Regions from separate parts of the Paenibacillus spongiae genome, predicted to be linked through region 1. Evidence: riboswitches for the same ligand, from Rfam matches in the RefSeq annotation. Region 1 holds a riboswitch; each other region holds the start of a gene.
What was found. A riboswitch is a leader RNA that binds a small molecule or an ion and turns the genes downstream of it on or off. The one in region 1 is predicted to bind cyclic di-GMP.
Positions count from the first base shown of each region.

Region 2: linked by a shared signal. The riboswitch ahead of L1F29_RS07495 (PilZ domain-containing protein) and the one ahead of L1F29_RS04355 (hypothetical protein) in region 1 are both predicted to bind cyclic di-GMP.
Region 3: linked by a shared signal. The riboswitch ahead of L1F29_RS23345 (transglutaminase-like domain-containing protein) and the one ahead of L1F29_RS04355 (hypothetical protein) in region 1 are both predicted to bind cyclic di-GMP.
Region 4: linked by a shared signal. The riboswitch ahead of L1F29_RS06760 (anti-repressor SinI family protein) and the one ahead of L1F29_RS04355 (hypothetical protein) in region 1 are both predicted to bind cyclic di-GMP.

Region 1 covers NZ_CP091430.1:1,014,600-1,017,916, forward strand. The annotation lists gene L1F29_RS04345 (helix-turn-helix transcriptional regulator) at 1-298, opposite strand, end outside; gene L1F29_RS04350 (RtcB family protein) at 472-1,698, shown strand; cyclic di-GMP riboswitch class I at 1,825-1,914, shown strand; gene L1F29_RS04355 (hypothetical protein) at 1,959-2,684, shown strand; gene L1F29_RS04360 (HD domain-containing phosphohydrolase) at 2,852-3,317, shown strand, end outside.
Region 2 covers NZ_CP091430.1:1,645,746-1,649,062, reverse strand. The annotation lists gene L1F29_RS07505 (ABC transporter ATP-binding protein) at 1-43, shown strand, start outside; gene L1F29_RS07500 (ABC transporter permease) at 40-1,284, shown strand; gene L1F29_RS07495 (PilZ domain-containing protein) at 1,418-2,122, opposite strand; cyclic di-GMP riboswitch class I at 2,319-2,416, opposite strand; gene L1F29_RS07490 (HD-GYP domain-containing protein) at 2,471-3,317, opposite strand, start outside.
Region 3 covers NZ_CP091430.1:5,134,897-5,138,213, forward strand. The annotation lists gene L1F29_RS23340 (class D sortase) at 1-250, shown strand, start outside; gene L1F29_RS23345 (transglutaminase-like domain-containing protein) at 315-1,130, opposite strand; cyclic di-GMP riboswitch class I at 1,145-1,225, opposite strand; cyclic di-GMP riboswitch class I at 1,261-1,342, opposite strand; gene L1F29_RS23350 (LPXTG cell wall anchor domain-containing protein) at 1,486-3,317, opposite strand, start outside.
Region 4 covers NZ_CP091430.1:1,492,736-1,496,052, reverse strand. The annotation lists gene L1F29_RS06765 (right-handed parallel beta-helix repeat-containing protein) at 1-1,309, opposite strand, end outside; gene L1F29_RS06760 (anti-repressor SinI family protein) at 1,627-1,833, opposite strand; cyclic di-GMP riboswitch class II at 1,848-1,931, opposite strand; gene L1F29_RS06755 (helix-turn-helix domain-containing protein) at 2,075-2,404, opposite strand; gene L1F29_RS06750 (DUF4434 domain-containing protein) at 2,579-3,317, opposite strand, start outside.

The DNA of each region.
Region 1 (3,317 bases):
GAGAGAGTCGGTAGCTCTCCGACTCCTTGACCGATTTGGCCCGGTATAGAAAGAGCAGCATCGGGTCGACGCTCTCGTAATAATTGAAGCGCAGCATGTCCGCAAACTCGCGGCCTTGAGCCTCGGGCAACTGCTGGCAGACCGTGCCGACGATATCCTTCAGACGGCGGAGCGTCTTGTCGAAGGTGTGGACGGAGATGCCGAGCCGCTGCGCAAACTGCTGCCGGCTGTAAGCGCCGCTCGTGAGCACCAGCATGCGCAGAAATTGCACTTCTTTATCAAAGCTCTCTTTGGCCATGCTGCGAATACGCTCCTTTCAGATCCGAACAAGCTTATACTTCTCATTGTATCAGCGCGCACAGACGGTTGGTAGGGTAAGGTAGTATCTCGTCATACTTTCGCCATGTTCGAGAGAGGCAAAATGAGCGATGATAGGAGCATGAACTTTCACGATAGGAGTGTTAAGGTAATATGACGTATCAAAACATACAAGGCGTCCGTGTCTGGGGGAAGCCCGATGAAGGCGCGGTGCAGCAGGCGAAGACCTGTAACGAGTACGGCAACGTGGTGCAGACGCTGTTGATGGCGGATCATCACAAAGGTTACAGCCAGCCGATTGGCGGGGTTGTCGTCTATGACGGGCAAATATCGCCGTCAGGCGTCGGCTATGATATCGCCTGCGGGAACAAGGCGGTGCGCACGAACCTTATGGCCGCGGATATCAAACCGGGAATAGCCGTTATCATGGACCGGATTGCCGCGAGAATCTCATTCGGTGTCGGCCGGGTCAATAACGTGAAGGTGGATCACGAGCTGTTCGATGATCCGGATTGGGCCGTTTATGCGTCCATAGGACGCCAGGAGCACGATAAACTGAAGGCACTAGCCCGGGATCAGCTCGGAACGGTCGGAAGCGGGAATCACTTCGTCGATTTGTTCGAGGAGGAAGAGACGGGGAGGCTGTGGGTGAGCAATCATTTCGGCAGCCGAGGATTCGGACATAAGACGGCCAGCGGCTTCATCAATTTGGCTTCAGGACGAGGATTTTTGGCTTCCGCGCCCGGCGAGAAGATGGACCAGCCGCCGATTCTGCTCGATCTTGACGATGAGCTTGGAGATATGTACTACCGCGCCATGAAGCTGGCCGGCCGTTATGCATATGCCGGACGTGATTACGTGATCGCACAAGTGCTGGCGATTCTCGGAGCGGAAGCGGACTTCGAGGTGCATAACCATCATAACTACGCGTGGAAGGAGCAGCACGGCGGCCGGAATACCGTCGTTATCCGGAAAGGGGCGACGCCTTCCGCGCCGGGTCAGCTCGGCTTTATCGGGGGCAGCATGGGGGATATTTCCGTCATCGTGAGAGGCAAGGATACCGATGAGAATCGGGACGCCTTCTACAGCACGGTTCATGGCGCAGGCAGGCTTATGAGCCGTACGCAGGCGGCAGGCAAGATGAACTGGAAGACTCGCAAGCGCACGGGCGGCCAGATCTCGCCGGAGCAAATGATGGACGCTGTCCACCGTTACGGGGTCGAGCTCCGCGGTGCGGGTACGGATGAGAGCCCGTTCGTCTACCGCCGGCTGCAGGAGGTGTTGGACGCTCACGATGAAACCATTGAAGTTCTGCACGTACTGAAACCGATCGGCGTCTGTATGGCCGGTGCGGACGAGTTTGATCCCTACAAGGATTAGGCCAGGCCGGCTCATGTCGGATGATGATAAGGCAACTCATTCTATAGACCTACTAAATTTACTGAATCTATTTACTTTCGGCATAGAAACCGATACTATATACCTATAATTGGTTAAAGTTGACACCGATGTTACTGGCAAATCCGTCGAAAGGCGGGGACGCAAAGCTGCGGGTCTAAGGCATATCAGGTATGCTATGACAGCCGGGCCGCCATAGGGTGTCTTTTCTATTGCATACATACGCACGGGGGGAACTTCAGATGGTGAACAAAGCAATCAAAGGAATCATGGTCATTTCAATCATGCTGGCATCGACCGGGGTAGCTGCAGCCGAACCGCTAAACCCTGCTTCTGCTTCGGTACACGCAAGTCCAATGGCTAATAAGAAGATGACCGCCGCCACCTTCAACAAGAAGCTGGCCGAGCAAGCCCGGACAAGCGGTGCGCTGAAGAAGCAGCAGGGCGCTCTGCTGATCCAGCTCAAAAATTCAGAAAGCAAGCTGACCGATCAGCTCGTGGAGCTGCTGGAAGCCGAGGATGCCGTGGGCTTTTTGAATGAGGAGCGCACGCAATTCTTTGCGGGTACTATGGCCAAGCTGGCTGCACGCGACGAAGGCGTAGCCGAATATCTGGAGGAGGACGAGCTGGATCTTGTCTCATCGCTCTCTTCAGGATGGCTGTCCGCGAGCAAGCAGGTGGACAAGCTTAAAGCTTCCTATGCCAAACTAGGCGCAGCCTTCAAAACCTACGTCAACCAAAAGCTGTATCAAGAGGCGCTGAATGCGCGCAATGAGCAGATCGGTCTGGATAAGAAGCTAAACGCGTTCTACAGCGGGATGATATACAAGCAGGATGAGATCAATGACGTTCTTTACGATGTGCTTAACCCGTATGCGTTCGATGATGAATGGATTGACGACAGCGACCACGAAGACGTATACGATGGCGGCTACAACTCCGTATGGGACTCCGTCTACGGTCAATAGATTCAAGCAGCCGATTCTCTATAAACCGCCCTCTTTCTGGAGGGTGGTTTATTTACGTTCTATTCATATATTTCATAGATATGCCGTTATTAATAGGACGGTACCCTAATATTGTGTGATAAAATAAATACCGCAAATGACAGATTATACATACAGTTGGTGACCTCATGAATGAATCTTTGAAGCCTTTCTTAGCGCTAGCCGATGCCGTTATCATTACGAACGAGAAGCACCAGATTCTAGCTGTGAACAAAACCTATGAATGCATAACAGGTTTCCCATCGGATTTAATCGTCGGCAAGAAAGCGAGTATTCTGCGGACCAGGCTTACCCCGGATGAGACGTATATAGGCATGTATGAGTCCTTGAACAGCGGCTCTCCCTGGTCGGGTATTTTTACGAACCGGAAGCGCGACAATAGCTTGTGGCACTCCTCGATCACGATAAGTCCATTCTTCATAGAAGGCAATACTTATTACGTCGGGGTATTCCGGGAGCTGGAGCAGCTCGACCGCGGCTATTATTTGGATGAACAAAGGGTATCGTCGATACAAGCATCCCTGCTGAAGGTACTGGCGATTTCATGCGAAATACGCGATCCTGGAATCGAGTCTCATCTCGTGCGCGTGCAGC
Region 2 (3,317 bases), 630 kb from region 1:
AAGCCCGAACGAGTACCGTAAATTGGAGGTGGTGAAACCGTGAAAACCAGCGATAAGCTGCGCTTCGTCAAACAAAACATGGCGAAAAACAAATCGCGCATCTTCATGACGATACTCGCCACCGCTATGGGCTGTACATTTCTGATGATGATCGCCTCCGTTGCATTCGGTCTTCAGCGCAGTCTGGTCGATGATATGATGCAGGGTCAGACGCTGACCGAGATTCAAATCCACGGCAAAAAGAATGGCGACAGCCATGAAGCGATCACCCAAGCCGACGCGGACCGCTTCAAGAAGCGCGACGGCGTGAAAGCCGTAACGGCGCAGCGCTTCACGCAGGGCGAGGTCACCCTGGAGGGTTATAAAAGCAGCCCCTCGGCCATCGTAACCAATTTCGAGGAAGAAACGAAAGCCGGGCTGCAGCTCTCGGAAGGCCGTATGCCCAAGAATGGCACCGAGGCTATCGTCGGCTACCATTTTGCCCAGCAATTGATGAAGGCCGGAACCGAGGATGCCTATACGGGTTCTCTGCTCGGCAAACAGATTGAATTCCGCGCGACCGGGTATAATCCGGCTACCGAGAAAGAAGAGTCCCTTGGCATGGTCAAGCTGACCATCGTCGGATTGACGACGAAGCCGGATAAAGAATGGCTGCAGTCGACTGAGCTCTATCTCGACGATTCGATCCAAGACCGTTTGTTCCATAAAGATTTCGAAACCCATCCCAATGTCAAGGTATACGCCGAGAGCGCGGATCAAGTCACCGCAATGTCCAAGGCTCTCAGGGATGAAGGCTACAGCCTTTATTCGGTTGCCGATACCATTAAGGAAATGGACCTGGTCTTCCTCATCATGAAGATCGGACTGATCTTCGTCGGCACCATCGCCGTCTTGATCGCTTCGATCGGCATCTATAACACGATGACCATGGCGGTTACGGAACGCTCGCAAGACATCGGAATCATGAAAGCGATCGGCGCGAACCCGAAGACGATCCGCAGCATCTTCCTTCTGGAGAGCTTCGGCATCGGACTGTTCGGCGCCTTGATCGGACTGGCCGCCGCTTACGGATTGAGCGCCGTTATCAATGCCGTCGTTCCGATTATCATTGAATCGGCTCTGGACGGTGAAGCTCCGGAAGGCTTTACGTTTACCTATATCCCATTCTCGCTCACGCTCGTCAGCGTCGGCATCAGCCTTGGCGTCGCGGTCCTTTCCGGCATGCGGCCTGCTGCGAGAGCTACGCGGATCGATGTGCTGCGGGCGCTCCGCCGCGATATCTAATCGATTAAGAGGACATCGAATAAGCAAAGGACCGTCAATACAATTACATCCTTCCAAATAGAGGAACCGGACAAGCACCCGCTTGACCGGTTCCTCTATTTCCTATCCCTGTCCCTATGTATAAGACGGAAGCTTATTTGGTTTCCTTCATCCGGTAATAGGAAGCGATCTGTTCCCGGAGCAGGAACGCCCGCAGCGCCCGCTGCCGCTGCTCGTCCAGCCCTTCGTACCTTGCGCCGTAGAAGGTATGGTCGCCGCCCGGCTTGCTGCGAACGATTGCCAGCGTGCAGCGGAATTCAAAGCCTGACTTGATCCTGAATTCCACCTTATCCTCCGGGAACAGGTGAGGACCGCTTACCACTTCGAATCCAAGACCGGCCAGACTGATGTTCCGAATGGTCAGATCGATCCATTCCTCTACCTCGATCGTCTCGGCTCCTTCGCCTTCCCCGATCTCCCGCTTAAGCACATGCCGGAGCGATCCGCCCAGCAGCACGTCGACCCGCACGGATTCCCGCTTCTCCTCCAGCCCATTGAAGGCCCGGGGCGGCAGCAGCACGGCCAGCGAGCCTTCCGCTTTTCCAATAATCGTCGATTGTACCCGCTGTATGCCTGCAGCCGAATAGACGGTAAGATGGACCGGATTGCCAAGCTCAAAGCTCTTGTACTCCGTCATCTCCACTTCCAGCATGTCGCCCTCCACATGGGTCAATATCCCTGTGGATACGTAGCCATCCTTCTCCACTACAGTTCGGCTGTGCAGAAGCGCCTTGGCCGGAAAGCTTGTCTTCTCCATTCCATACCGTCCGTTTCTGCTTGTCTCTGCCTGATTGCTCATGCCGTTCTCCCTTCACGCGCCCGGTATGAGACAATCAAACAGCCCCCATGGCGGTGTAATATAGTTGCATCAAGCTTCTTGTATCCTACTGAGGTATATCTCTTATATCGTCATTAGGACCGGTATTTATGAAAAACAAAAAAAACGCTTCCTGCATCCGGAGCCGTTGTTATCCACCCGATTACGGGCGTCTCGTTTCGGCAGCCAGGCTATCCTCGCCCCTCTTTAAGCAGGGGGACATTAGACCCTGTAGCTTTGCGTCCTTGCCTTTCGACAAGTTTGCCTTTTCGTGCTTTCAGTTATGAAAAGCGCCTATAGGACCGCGTATGGAACTTAACGATAGGATCGTTATAGTTCCTTCACGATCAATAAGCTAAGCGTATCCTTCAAGTCGATTTCATACGTCGATTGCGGCGGCTTGCCGTCCGCTTCACGCAGCACCCGGACTGTCGGACGGTGAACCGCAAGCGGATTATTCGCCGATACGACCCCGACCTGGCCGGAGCTGAGCAGCACCGTTGTCGCTACCGGATAGATCGAGATATGCTTGCAGAACGTCTTGATCAAATCAAGATCGAAATAGGTGTTGCCGGCGGCAAATAGAAACTCGATCGCTTCGGTCGGCGTATATCGTCTTCGATACGGGCGCGGCGAGGTCAAAGCGTCATACACGTCCGCCAGGCCTACGATTTGCGCGTATTCGTGAATGGCATCCGCTTTCAGCCGGCGCGGGTAACCGGATCCGTCATAGCGTTCGTGATGCTGGAAGGCGCAATGGGCCGACAACAAAGAAATATCATGCTGTGCCCGTATGATGTTGAAGCCATCTTCCGCATGCTTCTCCATAATAAGCCGCTCATCCAGCGTCAGCGTAGTGTTCTTGTTAAGCAGCGGTCTGGGCACTTTGGTCATTCCGATATCGAATAGCAGCGCTCCCATCCCCAGCTCCTCGAGCTGCTGTCTGTTATAGCCCTTCGCAAGCCCCATGATTCCCGATAGGATGGCGACATTGACCGAATGCTGAAACAGGTAGGCATCGGTAACCTGTATATTCGTCAAGCTGACCATGACGTCTTCGCGTGTTATAAGATCTTGAAGCATCTCGGAGAAGACGCTCCGGAACGTTCTGCCAAGCTCCGGCGCTATCGTTCTCCCTTTCAGGTTCGGCTGATCCATTAGCTTCGTCATCGTCTTA
Region 3 (3,317 bases), 3.5 Mb from region 1:
GGCTCATCGAGCCAGAACCAAGGGCCGTTTATTCAACCGGTTGAACGAGCTTGAGATTGGCGATAAAATTACGATTCAAACGAACGATAAGCAATTGACTTATAATGTGAACAAAATTTCGATCGTGGAACCGACCGACTTATCGGTTCTGGCAAGCAGCGACAAGGAGTCGATCGTTACGCTGATTACGTGCGAGCCGCTGAAGAACCCGACTCACAGGCTGATTGTACAAGCCTCCCTGGAGAGCTGAATTCTTCCAAAATAATAAAACTGCCGGAGCGAATGCCCGGCAGTTTTTTGGTATCTGCAGCAGATCAATAGGTCTTTTCCACTTTATAATCTTTGGCGGATTTTGCGAAGGTGAACGGTTTTTCGGATTTTTTCAAACCGGTATCGACCGTCGTATCCACCAGAACCCATTTTCCGTTCAAATAGACTTCATTCCAGGCATGGTAGCCGTCAACCTGGCTGGTTGTTCCCATCACAAGCTTGGCCGGTATGCCTTCGCTGCGGAGCATCGCGGCATATAAGGAGGCGAAATTGTAGCATACCCCTTTGCTTGCTGCGAGCGTTGCGTCAATGTCCGGTATATAAGCCGAGTCGGTCAGCTTCTTGGCCAGCACGAAGTCATATTTCACATTGCTAATGATGTATTGGTAGATGGCCTTAGCCTTTTCTTCATCCGTCTTGCTGTTGCGGGTCAGTTCCTTTGCTTTGGCGGCGGTTTTCTTTGCATCCATCCAGTTTACATGCTGGATCGAGTGCAAGTAGATATCCGCTCCGTTCGGCACTTTGACCGTAACCGACTTGGACAAGACCGCCCGGTATTTCGTCTTCGTCACATTCTCCAAAATGACAACGCTGTATGCCCCATTGCCCATTTGGAGAGGGAGCCATATCGGCTTCGTTGCTTTCGCCTTATCCAATGAGTAAGTGTATGAATTTGCACCCTTCGTAATGACGGCTTTCGTCACCTTGCCCGCAGGGGCATCATAACGAATTCCGATCGCTCCCTTATCCAGCTTGGACAGGTCAAGCCGTTCGTCTTCCGCCTCAGCGGCAGACGCACTCGGAATTATAGCTGCTGTCAGAATAATAACTACCATTATCATAAACGACAATTTTCTCATCGGATAAAACTCCTTTCGGTAGCTGGCTGCCATCCATTCGGGAAGGCCCTGTAGCTTTGCGTCCCTGCCTTTCGGCAGGTTTGCCGTTATCGTACTTGTTTCATCGGAACAAACAAAAAAAGCCTGAACATTCGGTAGCTGGCTGCCATCCATTCCGGGAAGGCCCTGTAGCTTTGCGTCCCTGCCTTTCGACAGGTTTGCCGTTATCGTGTGGCTTTATCTACGACATAATCACTGGATTCTATGTTCAATATACATGACTGCTAGACTACTGTCTATCTATTCATGCAATAATTTCGCGATGATTGGCGAGGCCTGACGCGCTTGCATCAGGCCCCGCCCCATTGGATCGCTATTATTGCGTCTTGCCGTTCATTCTTCTTCTGATGAGCATGAATGCTCCCAGAATAATAATGCCAAGACCCGCAAATTGATACGGCAGGCTGCTGTCTTCTCCGGTCTTCGGCAAGGTTGTGAGCCCACTGCTGGATGGTTTTCCTTTCGGGCCTCCGTCCAGGCCTCCAAGCGGATTACGATCCGTATCAACTTCATACAAGTCCTCGGGCGAAGTACCCGGCTTGACGTTCGTCCCCGGTTTGCTCGGGTTAGTCGTATCTGTCGGAGTTCCCGGTTTGCCCGGCTCTGACGGATCTGTCGGCTCTCCAGGCTTGGTCGGAGGCGTTTCTTCCTCTCCCGGCTCTGTTGGCGTTTCCGGATCAACTTCTTCTTCCGGTTCCGTCGGCTCGCCTGGATCTACTACCGGCGGCCAAGGAAATACTGGCGGAGGAGTCGGATTAACCGGCGGATCCGGCAGCTTCTTGTTCGTTATCGTTTCGAGCGCGTTCGCCGAATTAATCGTAACTTCAAGATCAGCTGCATTCAACTCGTATCCTGCAGGAGCTTTGATCTCCTTCAAGATGTAAGTGCCGTATCTGAGATTTGTGAAATCGGCTTTGCCGTCCGCATCGGTCGTCTGCTGGCTGCCCGGTACAATCGTCCCATTCGATAGCTTGCGATCTAATTGGAATACGGCACCAGGAAGCGTTACGACTGTGTTCTTCTCATCAACCTTAAGGATGGACAGGCTGCCTCTCAATCCGCTGCCTGTACCCGACCCGGACGATTTGCCGACTACGATGGTCTTCTCCGAGCTCAAATCGGTTACGTTTACGCCCGTGCCCGCGAACGTGACTGCGTTGCTTAACTCATCCCCGTCGTCCGCGGCAATCGTAGATTTGTATTCCAAGATGTAAGCGGTGCTGATCGGATTCTTGAAAGAAAGTTCGAAGGTTTGTCCGCCGCCGGCTGCCTTCGTTACGGCAACGGTATAATCCGTTCCTTGGACCAGCTCTTTGCTTACGTCCTTCGTCACTCCGCCGTTCCCGTCAACAATCGCTTGATATAGATGGAACGAATCTTCTTTGATGATTTGCCCATCGCTGGATTCATCGATAATTTTGGCATTCGTAACATGGGATTGACCTTGATTGATCGTAATCGTCCAATCAATGTCGCCCCCGTTCTGCTTGCCGCCCTTCGTTACATACTCGGTACCGTGGGGAATCGCAACCGATGCGTACAAGCCTTCGGTAACTTTATCGATTCCCTCATGCAGATATGCCGTATTTTCTACTTTATCCGCGATAATCGTATTATCCAATATCGTTTCGAACGTGACATAGTAAGGCTTGTCGATCGTTTGATTAAACTTCACATGCAGCTTGTTATCTCCATCGACGGAGTGCGTATAAATCGTTCCGTCATCTGGAATAGGGGTGCTGGCAATCTGGAACCCCCCGTCCTTCTTAATGCTCATGTCAAACAATTTCAACGATCCGTCTACGAATGATTGACCGGCAAGCAGCGGATCGATCAGTTCAGCGTTGCTGACCGTTTTGCCGTTGTAGTTAAAGCCAACCTTCCACGTAACCTTCTTCGTTACCGGATTATAAGATCCGTTCTTGAATCCGTTGAGCTTGGCTTGCCCCTTTGGATCGAAATCCGATCCGGCTGTAACGCTGTGCGGCTTGCCGTCCGCATCCTCCCAAGTTATTACAGCTGTATTCTTAGATGCTTGCAGCGTACCGAAATCCCAATCCGTGCTGTAGAATTTCGTCTCGTACGTAATATTGAACGCCGTCGTTACAGGCTCCTTCAGATGAATGCTGAAGCCCTTCGTGTAATCGT
Region 4 (3,317 bases), 480 kb from region 1:
AATGATTATTCCTTACTACAGCACCTGTGAACGGGGGGCTAACAGCTAAACCAATTACCCCTTTCGAGGCGAAATGATTCCCTTCGACAATGGCATTCCAACCATCATATAAGATGAGATCATAAGCGGCGTTATTATAGAACTCATTGTCTTTGATTTTAATGTTCGTATTACGGTGCCCGTTCTCACCGAATCCACCTTCAATATCGATACCAGATTGAGGGGCTATACCTTTCATATCATGAAAGACGTTATTCAGAATTTGTACTTGATCTCCTCCGCCAATCGTAATTCCCTGACGACGGTTAAAGGCAAATTCTGAATCTTTCACTACGATGTTTTTTGATACCGTTTTGTTCCAAACCTCTACGTAAGTTCCAGCAGTAACTGTTTTTTTGAATACAAGATGGAACTTTGCTGCACCTGTAGGAATCTGAAGGATTTTCTGTACCGATGCATTTTTAATACTAGTCAAAAACGTGTTATCACTCTTATAAAAATAAATATCAAATGTTCTAGGCAGATTGATATTATTGGTTACTTCAAATGTCTGCTCATTAAGAAAGATTGGATTCGTAAAAGGAATTGGAACCTTCGTTCGAATCGAATTCTTGTCCACATTTCGTTTGCCGGCCGCATCAAAGGAACCAGATTCAAAATGCGATGCATAGATATCTTTGACCAGCGTTCCTTTTCCACCGATTACCATTCCATCGCCAGTGAAGTATTCTGCCTTAATTCCCTCGACGGATAAATTCTCAGCACCCTCTGTCATTATCCCATATCCGCTCTCATGAGTACCCGCCGTATACTTATTGTCTTTCTTGGAATAGTCATGCGTATTCTTGTCGCCCCGATAAATCCCACCCTGCAGTTTGACATTCGTTATACCGTATCCTATGTATAACGTCTCGTATCTTTCTTTCCCATTCTTTTCTTTCTGAATGACCGTTTTATCATCCAGCTTGAAGGTCATATTGCTGACCATGTTGATCCGGCTGTTCTTATCGATCAGATAGGTACCCGTAGGCAGGGTCGTCGTTGTGAACCCTTGTGAGCTTGCCCATACAAGCGCATTGTTGATTCCACGCGTTGTTTCTGCTGCTTTTGTACCATCCTTAGTGATGCCCCACCGGGCCAAATCGACAACATAAGTCTTTCTATACGTACTTGTACTTGCAATTGCACTCACAGCTGCTTCAGCTCCATTAAGCTCGGAGATTCCTACAGGTGCTTCCGCATTTGATGTGCTAGTAGCGATTGGCAGAACCAATGTGCCTGCCAGCAGCCATTTCCATAATCGATTCATTTTACCCTCCTGCAACCATTTTTTGTCTTCTAGTATACCTAACAATATATTCTTTTAATATCATAAACTTACAATTTGCAACAAAATAGGACTTTATCCTGATACAATCCGTATAGACAGTAAGCACTTCTCGGTCCCGCTACCTATAAAAGGACTGTCCGCCCGAGCAAAGCTCGACTAACGGACAGCCCTTCGTCAGGAAAGATGATCTTTATTCCACAATCGCAAGAAATACGAATAAACCGTAACACGCTCATAAGCGGTTACTTTCCCTTATGCATGCACACCTTCCCGGTTACGCACCCCATCGTCGATTCTCAACTGCCCATGAACTGAACAACGTGATCAGCCTCAAACTCCATATGGCTGTCCCGCTTCTCGAATTCCATATGGCTGTCCCGCTTCTCGCCCTGCCACAAGAACGACCGTATTTCTTCAACGGATAACCCCTGCTTGCGGGCCATCGATATTAATTCCTGCCATTCAGGGTCTAATGCACGCACTACTCCGATTGAGTTTTCCATTCGCTCGCAGCCTCCATAAGTGGGGGTGGGTGCACCACTCGCTCCATATGTTCAAGGTGCCCAGATTCAGAACATATTTCGTAGCTTCCCGTTTTGTATCATTTCATAGTCATATTATACAGTTTGTATCATAGCAAAATTTGTCACATTCTGCGCAACACGCAAATTATTTTTTATATCGAACAACCGGACACAAAAAAACGCCTCTCTAAGCAGAGGCGCTTCTCATCCATCGAACGGTTTATTCTTGCGTTTTCTTCCATCGCTGAAACTCCAGAAACTCCTTGAATTGACTCTTGCTGATGCCCGATGCCATCGCATCCAGCACAAGCTGCTGCCATTCCGAATCCAACTCCTGGTCGGCAGCGTTGTCAAACAGCAGCGCATTGGGCGATATATTCAGCGTAGCAGCAATCTTCTCGATAAATTGAATGGAGGGGTTGCTTTGAATGCCCCTCTCGACATTGCTTAAATAGGATTTCGCGACTTCAGCGGATTCCGCTAACTCGGAAAGAGATTTTCCTTTGCTTAAGCGAATTCGCTTAATACGTTCCCCGATCGTCTCCGTCATCTGATCTCGCCCTTCGCGTATGGTTCTATTCTTCATTATACCAAAGATTGATGCTGCGTAAAAACCAACCTACCATAATCTTCGTAACGAAAAATAAAATACAGCCCGTAGGCCTTGGTGGCTTACGGGCTGCTCCGACTCTGCTTGAATCTCTTTAACACGACCCTTCTAATTCTACTTGCTTCGTCCGCCGGCTTGCAGCACTCGCTTGTAGCTTTCGTAGTATATCGGGTCGACTTGCTGCGGGCTCACGTAGTGATTAAAGCTGAAGCAAGTGATGTTGCTGATGAACGGCGCCACCAGCTCCATGCATTCGTACACTGGCGCAAATTCTACGGGAGCGAACTTTCCGTTCACGGTACGGAAGGTTTCCGTATCGCTCCACAGTGCTACTGGCCGGTCCAGCCGCTCAAGCGCTTCCTTGGTGGCCGAGAACCATGCCGGCAAGTGTTCCGGCAGCGAGTGAGCCGCTCCAACCCCATCCTGCAGATTCACAATGTCGATTGGGCTGTGGGTCAAAATATACGTCCACATCGTCCCCCACTGCTTCGGTGTTTGACCGGCCCCATCCACGAAGAACGGAGCAACCATGATCGGTTTATCCGGTGTAAGAGACTTCATGACGCCGCCAACCTTCCGGTAAAAAGCAATGGATTGATCCCAATCGCTCACTTCCGGTTGGTTCACGTTGTCGGGCTCGAAGCTTAAATACCATCCGGTAAAAGAAGCATAGTGTCCGTACTTGCTCCACAGATCGCGTGCCAATGCGCTGGCAAGATCCGCCTCATGATCCAACCATGCCGGGTCGCTCGTATATTTGCCGAACCAATCATGGTTCAGATGCAAGCCGACATAGATCTCGAATCCGTATCGGCCGCCGCGCTTCAGCGCCTCCTCAACAACATCCGCCTTC